One region of the Neobacillus sp. DFD-2R genome, then DNA from elsewhere that is predicted to be linked to it. Evidence: riboswitches for the same ligand, from Rfam matches in the RefSeq annotation. Region 1 holds a riboswitch; each other region holds the start of a gene.

Region 1 (4,666 bases):
CTTCAACATATCAGTCACCTGTGGGGTTAGCTCTCTCAATTCATCAACTTTTCCCATAATGTAATTGATATCCTCATTAACCTGCTCAACAGTAGTCTTAAGTTTTACTGCTGTTCCTTTAACTTTTTTAGATATTTCTCCAGGGTTTCGCAAAATATATGATGTCTGATGAGTTACCTTCTGAAGGTTTTCCTTCATCACACTCCGGGTTTGTTTGTCCAATAAGCTTATAGCACCGCCCGCAATTGCTCCAAGAAACATCCCTTTCCAAAATTGATTTTTCCTCGTCATCTTAACCTCTCCTTTCTCAACATTATTTATCATCATCTTTACTTAATGAAAATAATACCAAACTTTTTCTCAACATTCATTTTGCTTTAAGTGGAAACCCTATGCAAGTCCAACTGAAAAATTTTATTCTCTATTTTTATCAGACCAAGTTTGTATTGACATATACTTTTTAACATGAAAAGATTGGTTTAATAATTCGGAAAGGGTGACCGGAGTGAATTTATCACAAAAATCCGTTGAAAATGTCGAATATATGATTGAACAAATAAAAGAAAAATTAAAGGTTTTAAATTTTGGTGCTATTAAACCTTCCCACTTTGATGAGGAAATGTATGAAGAATTAAAAGAAATCTATGAAATGGTAGTAAGAAAAAATTCTTTTAGTCCAAGTGAAATGCAAGCCCTGGCTGAAGAGCTAGGAAATCTGCGCAAAAAATAAAGAGGATGACTCATATGGGTCATCCTCCTTTTCTTATCTTTGTTCTGTTAAAATGATCGGGCCATCTTTTGTGATGGCAATCGTGTGCTCATATTGCGCTGAATATTTACCGTCAATGGTTCTGGCTGTCCAACCGTTGTCATCCATTTTTGTTTGGTACCTTCCGATGTTGACCATCGGTTCAATAGTAAAAACCATTCCTTCCTTGATCCTTGGCCCTTTCCCAGGCAGACCGTAATGGGGAACATCAGGCTTCTCATGAATCACAGCCCCAATTCCGTGGCCTATAAAATCACGAACGACTGATAGTCCTTCGCTTTCAACGTAAACTTGAATGGCATGACCGATATCTCCAATTCGGTTTCCTACTACTGATTGTTCTATTCCCTTATACAATGCCTCTTTTGTCACCTTTAATAAATGGTCCGTTTGTTCAGTAACATTTCCAACTGCATAAGACCAAGCAGAATCAGCCAATGCACCATTGTAATTTACAACCATATCAATCGTAACAATATCGCCCTCTTTTAACGGTTCCTTTCGTGGGAATCCGTGGCATATTTCATCATTTATACTTGCACAGGTTGCAAATTCATAGCCTTTATAGCCTTTTTGTTGCGGGGTAGCCTGATTTTCTCTCAAAAACTTTTCAACAAATTCTTCAATTTCCCAGGTTGTAATGCCGGGTTTAATTAATTTGGCTATTTCTTTATGGCAAGCAGCAAGGATTTCTCCTGCTTTTTTCATGGCTTCAATTTCTCGTTGTGATTTAAGTACTATCATTTTCTTCCCAGCCTTTTTTAATTATTTTTATGTATTATAAGCGTTTTAGTTCGTGGAAGATCATCTTTAGCTTACGAACTTTAATACTATATTAGAGTATTGGAAACACTCTCTTTATATTATCGCTATCTAATAATTTTTCCAAGCAACTGTATCTAATTGCAGCTTTTTCATGTGATTTATAACATCTTATTGATTTATCGATACTTAATTTCGTTTTTTTGTCAAAATACTCCGTTCGTAATATGGAACTTCTTCATTCTTTTTGTTAAAATTATCGTATATATATTAATAAAAATGGGTGTGTGAAACTCAATGATCGGTGAACGTATAAAAAAATTACGATTAGAAAAAAAAATGTCACTTTCTGAGCTTGCTGATCAAGCAGGGGTCGCTAAATCTTATTTAAGTGCAATGGAAAGAAACCTGCAAAGTAATCCTTCTATTCAAGTTCTTGAAAAGATTTCCTCGGTTTTAAGCGTCCCTGTAGAGAATTTAATACTTGAACAAATCAATAAAGAGGATTTGGACAGCGATTGGATGAATCTTGTCAAAGAAGCAATGAATTCCGGAGTATCCAAGGAACAATTTCGTGATTTCCTTGAATTTAATAAGTGGCGTATTAACCAGAATAACAACCAATAAGTCATGATTATGCTTACAAAAGAAGAAAGCATTCTACAAATATTTACATTATTTGTAGAATGCTTTTTTGTTTAACGTATGTAAATTTATCGGTTTTCAATTAACCGTTCTTTTACATCCTGCTGCATAAGAAAATCACGAACTGATTCTTTCGTAATTCCTAGTTCTTTAGCCTCTAAAATTAATGCGACCCAATCCTCATCCATTCTTTCTACTTTTCTTTCAGTTTCTACCACCACAATTTTTCCCCCTAAAATACAATTCGTATCCCAGGCAGCCCGGCCATCATAGCAATCTACATTACCTTAGATCCTCGGCTTTGCGTCCCTCTTTTTCAATAGGTTTGCCTTTTTCTGTTTCCATTAATGCTACGTTCAGCTTTATACCTTATTATTTCTCTATACCAATAGGGCTAAATACTTAATCCTGAATTATATTTACATTATATATAGTCCTTTTTTAGTAGGGTGTTAGATTTTGTCAATTTTTCAAAAAATTCTAATCATTTTTTCTCACAAATTTTTCTATATTTCTACAAAATACTTGGTTAAATTATCCAAAATCATGGTTTTTAACACAAATTCTAGGAAGTATAATAGGAAAAAGAGGAAATCCGAGTCGAATTCCCTCCTTTTGTGTAATTATTGGAAATTTTTATAAGCCTTTGCAATGAGTGAGAACCAACAACCTGTACTCCATGGGTTTCTAAATATAACAAATAAATATAATAATTTTTTCATCAAGTATGACGATTAAATTTGTCTATTTTGTGACATTTAACATATAATGTAAACAACATAAAAATCATAATATTATTAATATTCAAACAATAAGGAGTGGACGATGTAATGACTCTTTTACATGTGTTAAACTACTCTATACCTATCGGCTTTATGATATTTTTCGGGTACTTACTTGATCGCATGTGTAAACCGGAAAAATCCGAACAAAAAGCTGGAGAAGATTGACGCTAGTTTATAGGTCACCACTTCCCCGGCTTTTTTTAAATTAATTAGTTAACTCAATTTAGTTTTCAGTAAACCAATAAACTCTTCAAGTTCTTTTTGTTTACTTACAAATCGTGAGGTAGCATAGGAGAACCTACGTAAAAAAGAGTCATCCGTTAGAGGAATTATCGAGAGATATTGACTTTCGACCTCTCTAGCAATTGCAAATTTCGAAATTAATGAAAAACCCAAACCACGAATCACTGCTTCTTTTACTCCCTGTGTGCTGCTGATTGATATTACATTTTTCGTTTTTAATCCGTGGGACCTTAATACATGTTCTAAATAGGCGCGGGTTCCGGAACCTTTTTCCCTTGTAATCCAAGTCTGGTTTTGCAGTTCTTCTATAGTAACCCCTTTTTGTGAAGAAAGTGGATGGTTGGGCGAGGCAACGATTTTTAGTTCATCTATCATAAACGGAAATACTTCGAGACTTTTATCATTGCTTTGGCCTTCAATTAAACCAATATCAACATGAAAAAGCTTTACATGCTCAATTATTTCCTCCGTATTTCCGATGATAACCTCCAGCTTAATTTCAGGATAGATATTTCCAAGTTCCTCTAATAATGAGGGCAGGACGTATTCCCCAATTGTAAAACTTGCCCCAATCTTAAGCCCTAATGTTAATGATTGATGATGTTCGAAAATTTCTTCCTTAGTCATTTCATATATTTGTATGATTTGTTTGGCCCTTTCATATAAAAGTTCTCCCGTTGAGGTTAATTGCAGCTGCTTTGGAGAACGGACAAACAGTGAGGTATGAAATTCCTTCTCAAGGTTTTGTATATGAACACTAACACTAGGCTGAGAAATTAATCTTTTTTCGGCAGCCTTTGTAAAATTCCCTTCTTCTACTACAGTGATAAATGTCCTAAGTGCATCATAATACATAGTATTGCTCCTGCTATTATTAATATTTTTAATATAATCAATTATTTATCTATACTTTACTAATAATATTAAAAAGAGTAAAGTCGCCTTTCATTAAAAAACACCCTAAATAGGTGTTTTTAGGCTATTTTTATTTCAATTTGTTGTAAACCTTTTGCTCATAATTTTTAAAAAAAGAGGAATTAGTCTTCATACCTCTCTTTGACATCATTCGATTAAAGTGAAGAAGCTTCTCATTTAATTTCTTTTGGAGATTCTCTTTTTCATTGGTATCATCGCATTTTCTAATTAAATCCTCGATCGTCATCATTTCTTGCCTTAACCGGCTTTCTTCTTGAGTATATCCTGCATTTTTTAACAATTTATACGCCATCCGCAATTCTTCCGGAATACCTGATAGATCCTCTAACTGAAGGGGCTTACCTAAACCGGGCAGATTATCAAATTCCCCATCTTTGTATGCTGTTTTTATCCGATCTTCCGAGATGATGTGAAACATATCCATTTTTTTGTACCTCCTTTTTCACGTTACTCACTTTGTTAATTATATCAAGGTCTATTTTTTTATAAAATGGAATACTTTGGATTAGTAATATTATAAGAGTGG
Region 2 (4,666 bases), 1.3 Mb from region 1:
CGCCACGGTAAGCAAAAAATATTATTCATATGCTTATTAATTGCATTAATCGGCGTCTGTTTGACTTTGGATTCTAATTTATTTATTAAAATACTTGGACTTGGATTGTTTACCTATGGATTCTTTGGAGGTCATTCGATTGCAAGCAGCTGGGTCGGACAACGTGCTTTACAAAACAAAGCACAAGCCTCTTCATTATATCTATTTCTTTACTATACTGGCTCAAGTGTAGGAGGAACACTCGGAGGGTTGTTTTGGTCCGCATTCGGATGGGGAGGAGTAATCAGCATGAATGTTGGCTTCCTTATTATTGGTTTTATCCTTTGGGTATTCGTTTCAAAAATGGCACAGAATTCGAAGAAAGTTATTAAAGTAGTCCAAGTTAATTAGTAATAGTTAACAGAGTGTGAATAAAAATACTTAAAGTAACGGGTGCCTGACTTGAAAATTGGTGCTGCGATGAGTCTTTATTTGTGAGTTTATACATCAACAAAAAAGGAAGTCTGTTTTTAAACAGGCTTCCTGTTATAGTTAATCAGTTTAAAGCCATTTTTTTCTCTTGGTTTTGTAGCGTTATTTAGTTGTTAATTTTTCTTTTTCTATAATATCTTTTACTACATCTTCGATTGTTACATTTCCAAGAACCTTCTCTAGGGCTGTCTGAGCTATTGATAAATGTTGGCCAATTGTAGCTTGAATATTTCGCCCAACCGGACAATCCGGGTTTGGATTTTCATGTACGCTAAATAGTTCCTTTTCCTTTACAACATCAACTGCTTTATAAACGTCCAATAATGTTATATCCGATAAAGCTTTAGCAAGTTCCGCCCCTGCAATACCAGGGCGTACTTTTACCAATCCTGCATTTTTTAGCATCCCCATAATTTTCCTGATTACTGCAGGATTTGTGTTTACACTCCCCGCTAAAAATTCAGACGTGCTTACTCCACTTTTATTTATTTCAATAAGAGCAAGAATATGAATACCAACAGCAAACCGGCTGCTTATAGACATTGATTTCACCTTCCATACTAAATATCACCATGTAATTAATTTGATTACAAGTTTATTATACCCTAAAAAAGTGCTTTTTTAAAGGTGTTGCCAAATTGATTACAGGTAAAATTATTAGTTACAAGTAATCGATTTACTTACAAAAAATTTAGGGTTTATTGCCAGTTTTCAATGATCGGGTCTAAAGTAAAAGCGACGAGAATAAAACTCATCGCTTTTGGTTGTTTATCTTATTTTTTCAAATATAATTGGCGCTTTCGATAAGATACTTTATATTTTTAAGCTGAAAAGCTCCGTATATTCTTTCTCGGGATGTAAGCTCATTTATAAAAAACTGTTGTAATTGCTCTTTATTCGTAAACTGTTTTACGATGCTGTTATCAGGCCAATCGTGTACCTCTTTTTCATCGTAATTAAAAAATACCAAGGTGTTTATCCACGTTTCAATATCTTGCCTTTTTAAATAATTTGAGAGGATAACGGCTGTCTTTTGAACCTGGCGAATTGGATTTTCATAAGTCTTTACAGTTAAGACTCCCGACTCAGTTTTATCAAATATAAGTGTGTCCTCTTCCTCGCTGTCCATTAAATCTGCTAAAAAAGAAAATTTGCGGCTGCCCCTTCTTGTCACTCCCATTACTATATGGCCTTTCCAGTGTTTGGTTTCTATTAAGTATATACCGGTTGATAAAAGTACAAGGTGATCAATCTGCCGGGTACTACCATTTTCTTCCGGGATGAAAATGTTCGGCATAATCATCATTTCATCCGGTGAAATACTGCCTTTTCTAATTAACTCAGATTTAAAATTTTCTAGAATCTGATGGGTAATGATTTCCCCTCGGTTTCTATAATTTTTCCGTATATCTTCATTTTCGATCATCAGCTTTTCTATTTCGCGTTTGTATGATTCGGACAAAAGTATAGCCTGCTCATCGAATTTTGCTGCTGCCGTTTCCATAGAAGCTTTTTGTAATTCTTTCATAGCGGCTAACTCTTGATAATGGCTGTTTCTTAATTCTTTTTGTTTAGCCTTTTCCATTTTTACAATATATAGTAACCAAGCGACAGACGCAGCAAGTAACGTGGAAATAATTAACCAGGTCATTTATTTTCTCCTTAATTTACACTATTTTTCTTGTTACCAATGAATCGAGGTCCTGGAAGCGTCGCTTTGCTGCATATCTCTTTATTATCGTGTATCGAACATCTACCTTCTGTGGTCTATTATAACAATATTTTCAACTAACAACTAAGAGATTGGAATTTAATTAAAAAATGGTAAATTAATACTATATTTGTTAAAAGAGCAGTTGAAAAAGCTGTTCTAATAAAGCTGGTTTGAAATTATTTTTGTTAACAACTAAAAAAGCATTCAAGGACTGATCCTTAATGCTTTTTTAGTTCTTTTATTTACGAGTGAATTTTCTGTACTCGTCCAATCTGTCCATCTGTTAGCCTGACTTTGATACCGTGGGGATGGGTGACCGATTTGGTGAGAATATCTTTTACGATACCTCTGGTAAGCTTTCCTGTTCTTTGGTCCGCTTTTAAAACAATATCAACAGCTATGCCCGGTAATATGTCTTTCCGATTTTGCCCGTTCATTAGACACCCATTTTTCTGCGCGTATTGCTTGGTTTTTTCGTTTGCTGGCTTTTCATTTTTTTAGTTGAAAGGTCGGCATTCGCTTTTCCTTTACCGGCGGCGTTCTGGTTCTTTTTGTTTTCAAGCTGCTGCTTCATTGCTTCTTGCAAGCTGATTTTCTTTTTTGGTGCTTCGGATTGATTATTTTCAGTCATAGGAAATTACTCCTTTTCAATTAGGATAGTTAGTCCAGTATAATCTATTTTTGATTATTTGTGAAAGGGCAACGTTTTCCGGTAAAAATTGATACCGTGAGTGGCGGGGGAGTCCAATTTGGCGATTCTCTGTTTGTTTCTCCGAAAAGTGTCTCAAAGGATACACACGGTTCAGGTTCAGTAAATCAAGCATATGAAAATAAGAAAAGACCTTAAGAAAGGTCATGAAAATTGATTGAAGAAATCTTTTATTTCAGCAACAGATATGCCGGAATTTAAAGCTTCCAAAATAAGGTCTATCCATTCTTCGTCTAATTCTTTTTTATCAATGAAAGTAGTTACCATATTTCCTCCTAAAATATTAATTATTTTAGGTAGCTCAGCCATCTTCGTTAAGAACATTAGATCTGTAGCTTTGCGTCCCAATCTTTCAATCGGTTTGCCTTTATCTTTTTAAAGTATTAAAACTTATGAGAAAATTTTACAATAATTGTTCTGTATATAGAATTAAAAAAATTCCAAAAAGTTCGACATTGTTCTGCGTTTTATTAGAATTTTTAAAGTGGTAAATTGATGATATACAGGGGTTTTTTAATCTCATCGATTTAAGTGGTGTAGTCAAATAAGCGAACAAGGCATTGCAATATGCGGCCTGTAAGAATGAAGGCTACTTCATTTTCAGCCTCTTCAAACTGCTCTTGAACTAAGAGTAATCTTGCATGATTTAAATGGGCAAGAGCAAGTTTAATGAGAATAATGCATTGCTGTTTACTAGTATGGTCTCTCGTTTTTTCGGGGAATTCCGGAGGATTTACTCTTGATGCTTCATTATTGAATTGTAATCGATGCATACCATTTAGTGTCCGACCAATATAATATAGTAAATTAGCTTCTTCGGCGATTGCCCGTTTAAATCTATTAACCTTAACCAATCCTTCCATTTTTTCAAGAGATTCAATCGCTGCATCAAGATAATAAATACATTCCTGTTTTAATTCCATCTTAAGAACCTCCTTTCTTTCAAGGGTATATACATTAAGAAATGCTAATTCTTTCAAAATGTAACGGTATTACCCCACGATATGAAAGTTTAGTAGTGAGCTTCACTTTGTTTTCAAGGACAAACCTCATCCTGAATGGACTAATATTGTGGTAAAACACGACAATTCTAAAAAATAATAAATTGGAACGGATAAATACATAAAGTGACAATAAACCAAAAACGCCCAGAGGCATTCTGAGCGTTTTTGGTTTGGATTCCTTCATTTAAAAAGCCCCGCTTTTCACCATTCCCTTCATTTTTTCCCTTGCACCCGCGCGCCAGTTTTTCACTGCGGATACCGAAACCTTTTCCATTTCGGCAATCTCTTTGATAGAGAAATTACACAAGGCTGTATACATGACCCATTTTCTCTGGTTCTCTGTCAAGGTGGGGCAATAGGATAATAGGATTTCTTCTTCCAATGGAATTTCTGAAAACAGATCCTCTATCGTTTCCCAATACTCCTCCTCAGGATAGATATTTCTTTCTTCAGCCTCATTGGCCTTACTTAATTCCTTAAGCAGGATGCCTTTAATATATGTGTAGGCATAGTTGGTAAAATTCCCTTTAGTGGGGTCAAAACGACTGCCGGATTCCCAAAGGGCGATGAGTCCGTGCTGGTAGAATTCTTCTTTATTTTTGTAAATGTGCAGCGAGTTGATGATTTTATGGATCATCGGTTTATATTGTTGAGCTAACTGTTCAAAGCTTTCCAAGGCTGAATCCTTTCAGAAAGCGCGCTTTGCCATGTTTTCCCGGGTACCACTACCATATCGGGAATTGCTCATTCTATCGAATCACATAAAAT
Region 3 (4,666 bases), 1.2 Mb from region 1:
ATTCTTCGGCCTTTCAGGGATTATCGGATCATTAGGCGGTGGGATGATTCTTGATCAATTTGGCGGAGTTGTGTTATATAGACTATTAAGTTATTTTTCATTTGCCGGATGTTTAGGTTTATTTGTATATAAAACCTATTCAAACAAAAAAGTGATTGTTGCCTAACCTTAAATCTTTGTGAAAAAATTTATTAAATGGAAATGGGAAGGTAATTTTCACCTTCCCATTTCCATTTTACTAATTCAAGATTTAAGATCGCTGAATCGCAGAGGAAGAGAAGTTTTTAACCATTTTTTGTAAATTTCTATGAGCTTCCCGTAATTTAATTGTTTCTTCGAGGATTTTTTGGAATCCTTCCAAATCTCTATCAGATGCATTTAATAAGGACTTAGGTATACCTTCGACGATTTGTTGTAGGGTTAATTCCATGCTCACGGACAATGACCACCTTTCAACTTATTCGTTAGACATCTGTTAGCGTCTCCTTTAATATTTTTAGTAAGAGTTGATTTTTTCCTGCCAGCACCGTAAAAAACTTATCTACATTTCTCTCCAGATTATTTTAGGAATAGCAATATCTATCCTTTTTACTGCAAATAACGACGGGAAACCGGCAGAGGATTGAATTATTTGTAGAAAGAATGGTCCCAAAGCATTAGCAGCAGCTTCTCAAGTAAGATCACCAAAAGAACTCAATCCTCTTGTTACCTTAATTTGACATTTTGTAATGCTCATAAAACACTTTAAAAAGTCGTTCATCTCCACCCCGATCAGGATGAAGGGCTTTAAGTAGTTTTTTAAACTCTTTCTTTATCAATTCTTGGTCCGCTGAAGCCTCTAACCCTAATAAAGAATTATAAGTAATAGGGTTTGGATTTGCGAGAGCATATTCTGCTTGAAGCATTCTTTTTAATGAACGGACTTTGGCCTGTTCAATCCGAATCGAACTTTTTAATTCTTCGATTTCTTCTTTTAATTTTTGATTGTCATCGAACGTTTTTTCCCATTGTTGAAAATCAACACCGAATTGTTTGCTCTTTTTCTCAATCTTCTTTTCTACTATAAACGTCGCTAAATCTCCAGGATTGATTATGTAGTCAATATTTAAATGCTTGGTCCTTTTAGCTTTTATTTTTCCTTCCAAAATCCAACGTATGACTGTATTTTCGCTATCTGTTATACCCTCTATTCGAAGTTGTTCCGTGACTTCTTTAACATTTAACATATGCTCAACTCACTCTGTATTTCGTGGTTTCCTAATTTTAAACAATACTAAATTCAATGTATCATAGATAAAACTTTACAGTTTTACTAGATTATTTAATTTTTATTAAAAATTATTTTCAAACATAACGAATTTAACGTTTTGATTAAAATTGTTGGAATATGTTGAGATTTGTCCTTCAGCATTTTATTATCATCTTGACTACGTGTAAAAAGCATCTTTGTTAATAAAGAAGTTCTGGGAAAATACTACGTTAGGTTGATCGAAGGGACGAGGATTAGTGACTTTTTTGTATGGAACTGTCGAATACTATGAAAGACAAATATCAGACTATCTAGCGAAGAATCAAAAGAAAAAATTAGAGGAAGATATTTCGAACATATACTCCATTCTCGAGAATGAAATTTTTTATGATCATTTTCTGTATGACGAAAAAATACGAATACAATTTCTAACTAACCTGGCTTATGCAGTTGGTCAGTTAACGGGTGAGGCCATTTAGGTTGGATAAAAACAATAAAAAAAGCATCCAATGGACGCTGAAAGGACAAAAAAGATTCTTTTAAATGTTTAAGGACATAGTAGAGTGCACAGGGTTGTCATAATAACTAAACGAGTTAACCACTCTAGCATGAATACAACTCCTTCTGGAATTGATTTAATAACATTATAATATAAGTTTAGTATTTAGTCTGTATAAGGTAATTGTAAATTTATTGTAAATGTTTAATAGCTGATACATAGCTTTCGCGCCATTATCTCGACCGGAGACTACCATTTACTAAGAACAGATATGGTGGCATTAACACTTTATTTAGTGTCAGCGATTATCTTAACGCTCCTGATGCTTTCACTTTTGCTTAAAAAAAGAGAAAGGCTAGAGAAGGCTTAGGATTAGACTGGTGCTTCATAACTTCCGATTTATTTAATAATTTTTATTCCTGCATTTACAATAAAATAATTGCAAAAATCAAAGAAAAACACCTTCACTTGATTCTTTTAATAAGGATGAATCAAAGAAGGTGTTTTTCTTGTTACATGATTGAAAAGTTAAAGATTTTTCGGGAGCTACTGTCGAATGAAATTTTCATATTTCATACAATAATGCTGTTTACAGTTTTCGCCATTCTCGATTAATATATTAAATATAGTAACATATACAAGATTCCAAATAGAAAAGGCAAAGCCATTGAAAAATGGTGACGCAAAGCTACGAGCCTAACGAATGACTGAAAACAGTCAATTTCATGGCAGTCGAGCCGCCACTTTAGGTTGCCTAAGTCTGCCGCTGTGGCAGATTTTTTGTTTGGAATAATAGAGGGGTGAAGGGATGAAGAGGAGAAAATTATTCATTACTACTGTGGTATCCATGATGAGTTTAATGCTGTACATATCGGGAAGTACAAGCTATGCTGATACGCCCAAAACCGTTAAATTATCAGGGGCCGCTCCAATGGCTGCGAAACACGGAAAAAAGATTGGTCATACCAAACGCAATACCGGTGTAACAGTAACGGTCGGCCTGCAATTAAGAGATAATGATAAATTAGATGCCTTTATCTCTAGTCTGAATGACCCATCTTCCCCCAACTACAAACATTTTCTTTCAACCGAGGAATTCAAAACGCAATATGGACCGACAGACACCACGGTTAACAATGTAAAAAGTTTTCTAACAAGTAAAGGGTTAAAAGTTGAAAGTGTAGCAGCCAATAATGCGTTTGTTACAGCAAGCGGTACAACGGGACAATTGGAAGATGCGTTTGCGGTAACGATTAATGACTACCAAAACCCACAAGGCCAAATCTATTTTTCAAATGAACAGACTCCTACAATCCCGACCGAATTATCAGGTATTATTACGGATATTGCAGGTTTGAATAATGAAGCACACTACACACATCCAAAAGTCAGACAAATTTCGGCCATCGACAAACAAAAGCATTCGAGTGTTACACCTAAAGTCGGCAGCGGCCCGGCCGGTGGGTATACACCTAATGAATTAAAAGGTGCATATGATGCCAGCCCTTTGGCAAGCGCCGGATACACAGGATCAGGGCAAACCGTAGCGTTGATGGAACTTGACGGTTACAAGGCTTCAAATATCAGCACCTACGACAATTACTACGGACTCGGAAGTCCGACACCAACAACCGTGTATGTAGACGGTTATAATGGAGCTGCCGGGCAAGGTGAGATCGAGGTTGAACTGGATATTGAAGTTATTCATGCCGTTGCTCCGAAAGCGCAAGTTAAGGTATATGAAGGGCCAAATACGGATCGAGGCTTAATTGATACGTATCAAAAAATTGCTTCTGATAACATAGCGAAATCGATCTCAGTCAGCTGGGGGATCAGCGAGCAGCAAGCTTCGAGTACCACGATGAATAGCTTACACACCATTTTCCAGCAAAACGCAGCACAGGGGCAAAGTATATTTGCTGCTTCCGGTGATAACGGTGCTTACGACTCGGGTAATTCTACCTTGTCTGTCGATAGCCCTGCGAACGATCCGTATGTTACAGGTGTGGGCGGTACTCACCTTAACCTTAGCGGCTCCTCCTACAGCTCCGAATCGGTTTGGAGCAACAGCACTAACCGAACAGGCGGTGGCGGTGGTATCTCTACAGTCTACACCATGCCTTCATTCCAAGCAGGTCCGGGTGTACAAAATAGCTATTCAAACGGGAAGCGCCAAGTCCCGGATGTTTCGGCAGATGCAGATCCAAACACAGGATACTCAATCTACAGCTCAGGATCCTGGACAACAGTCGGCGGAACATCAGCTGCCGCTCCCTTGTGGGCTGCCCTGACCGCTTTAAATAATCAATATGCACAAGCGTTTGGTAAAGGGGTTCTCGGACAGGCTAACCTAACATTGTATAAAGCATTTAACACTACGCAGGTCTATCCGGCGTACCACGATATTACAAGTGGAAGCAATCTTTACTATCCTGCGACGTCCGGTTATGATATGGCATCCGGTATCGGTACACCGGATGCGTATAACTTAATTCGTGATATTAACGGTTCTTCCGGCGGAACAGGGGGTGGGGGCAACATTATCCAGCTGATTCAAAACGGTGGTTTTGAAAACGGTCAATCGCCATGGACCGAATCGAGCTCAGGAGGGTACCAGCTGATTGATACGACCAGACCGCATACAGGGAGCTCCTCAGCGTATCTGGGCGGTTACAACAATGCCGTCGATCTAATCTATCAGACTGTGACGATTCCCTCAACTGCAACCAATGCGACACTTACATTCTGGACCTATGTATCCACCACAGAAACGAGTCATCCTTACGATTACTTATATTCGCAAATTCGTAACACGAGTGGTTCAGTATTGGCAACCTTGTTAACTCTAAACGACGGTACGGCAACCGGTTGGGTGCAGCGCAGCTTCAATTTGCTGAATTACAAGGGCCAAACCATCC

What was found. Region 1 has a riboswitch for cyclic di-GMP ahead of AC3ANV_RS23595 (anti-repressor SinI family protein). Riboswitches for the same ligand answer to the same signal wherever they lie in the genome.
Region 2: linked by a shared signal. The riboswitch ahead of AC3ANV_RS02470 (anti-repressor SinI family protein) and the one ahead of AC3ANV_RS23595 (anti-repressor SinI family protein) in region 1 are both predicted to bind cyclic di-GMP.
Region 3: linked by a shared signal. The riboswitch ahead of AC3ANV_RS17415 (S53 family peptidase) and the one ahead of AC3ANV_RS23595 (anti-repressor SinI family protein) in region 1 are both predicted to bind cyclic di-GMP.

The regions. Positions count from the first base shown of each region.
Region 1 is NZ_CM173228.1:4,715,853-4,720,518, forward strand. It holds gene AC3ANV_RS23575 (YtxH domain-containing protein) at 1-291, opposite strand, end outside; gene AC3ANV_RS23580 (DUF1128 domain-containing protein) at 506-730, shown strand; gene map (type I methionyl aminopeptidase) at 764-1,513, opposite strand; gene AC3ANV_RS23590 (helix-turn-helix domain-containing protein) at 1,829-2,158, shown strand; gene AC3ANV_RS23595 (anti-repressor SinI family protein) at 2,245-2,397, opposite strand; cyclic di-GMP riboswitch class I at 2,428-2,516, opposite strand; gene AC3ANV_RS23600 (LysR family transcriptional regulator) at 3,175-4,059, opposite strand; gene AC3ANV_RS23605 (DnaJ family domain-containing protein) at 4,190-4,564, opposite strand.
Region 2 is NZ_CM173228.1:503,845-508,510, forward strand. It holds gene AC3ANV_RS02440 (MFS transporter) at 1-390, shown strand, start outside; gene AC3ANV_RS02445 (Rrf2 family transcriptional regulator) at 574-1,014, opposite strand; gene AC3ANV_RS02450 (nuclease-related domain-containing protein) at 1,253-2,122, opposite strand; gene AC3ANV_RS02455 (YwbE family protein) at 2,428-2,622, opposite strand; gene AC3ANV_RS02460 (hypothetical protein) at 2,622-2,816, opposite strand; gene AC3ANV_RS02465 (spore germination protein) at 2,913-3,032, shown strand; gene AC3ANV_RS02470 (anti-repressor SinI family protein) at 3,039-3,161, opposite strand; cyclic di-GMP riboswitch class I at 3,187-3,270, opposite strand; gene AC3ANV_RS02475 (hypothetical protein) at 3,422-3,817, opposite strand; gene AC3ANV_RS02480 (sigma-70 family RNA polymerase sigma factor) at 4,083-4,574, opposite strand.
Region 3 is NZ_CM173228.1:3,482,850-3,487,515, reverse strand. It holds gene AC3ANV_RS17435 (MFS transporter) at 1-166, shown strand, start outside; gene AC3ANV_RS17430 (hypothetical protein) at 251-436, opposite strand; gene AC3ANV_RS17425 (DnaJ domain-containing protein) at 711-1,226, opposite strand; gene AC3ANV_RS17420 (hypothetical protein) at 1,507-1,728, shown strand; cyclic di-GMP riboswitch class I at 2,396-2,493, shown strand; gene AC3ANV_RS17415 (S53 family peptidase) at 2,557-4,666, shown strand, end outside.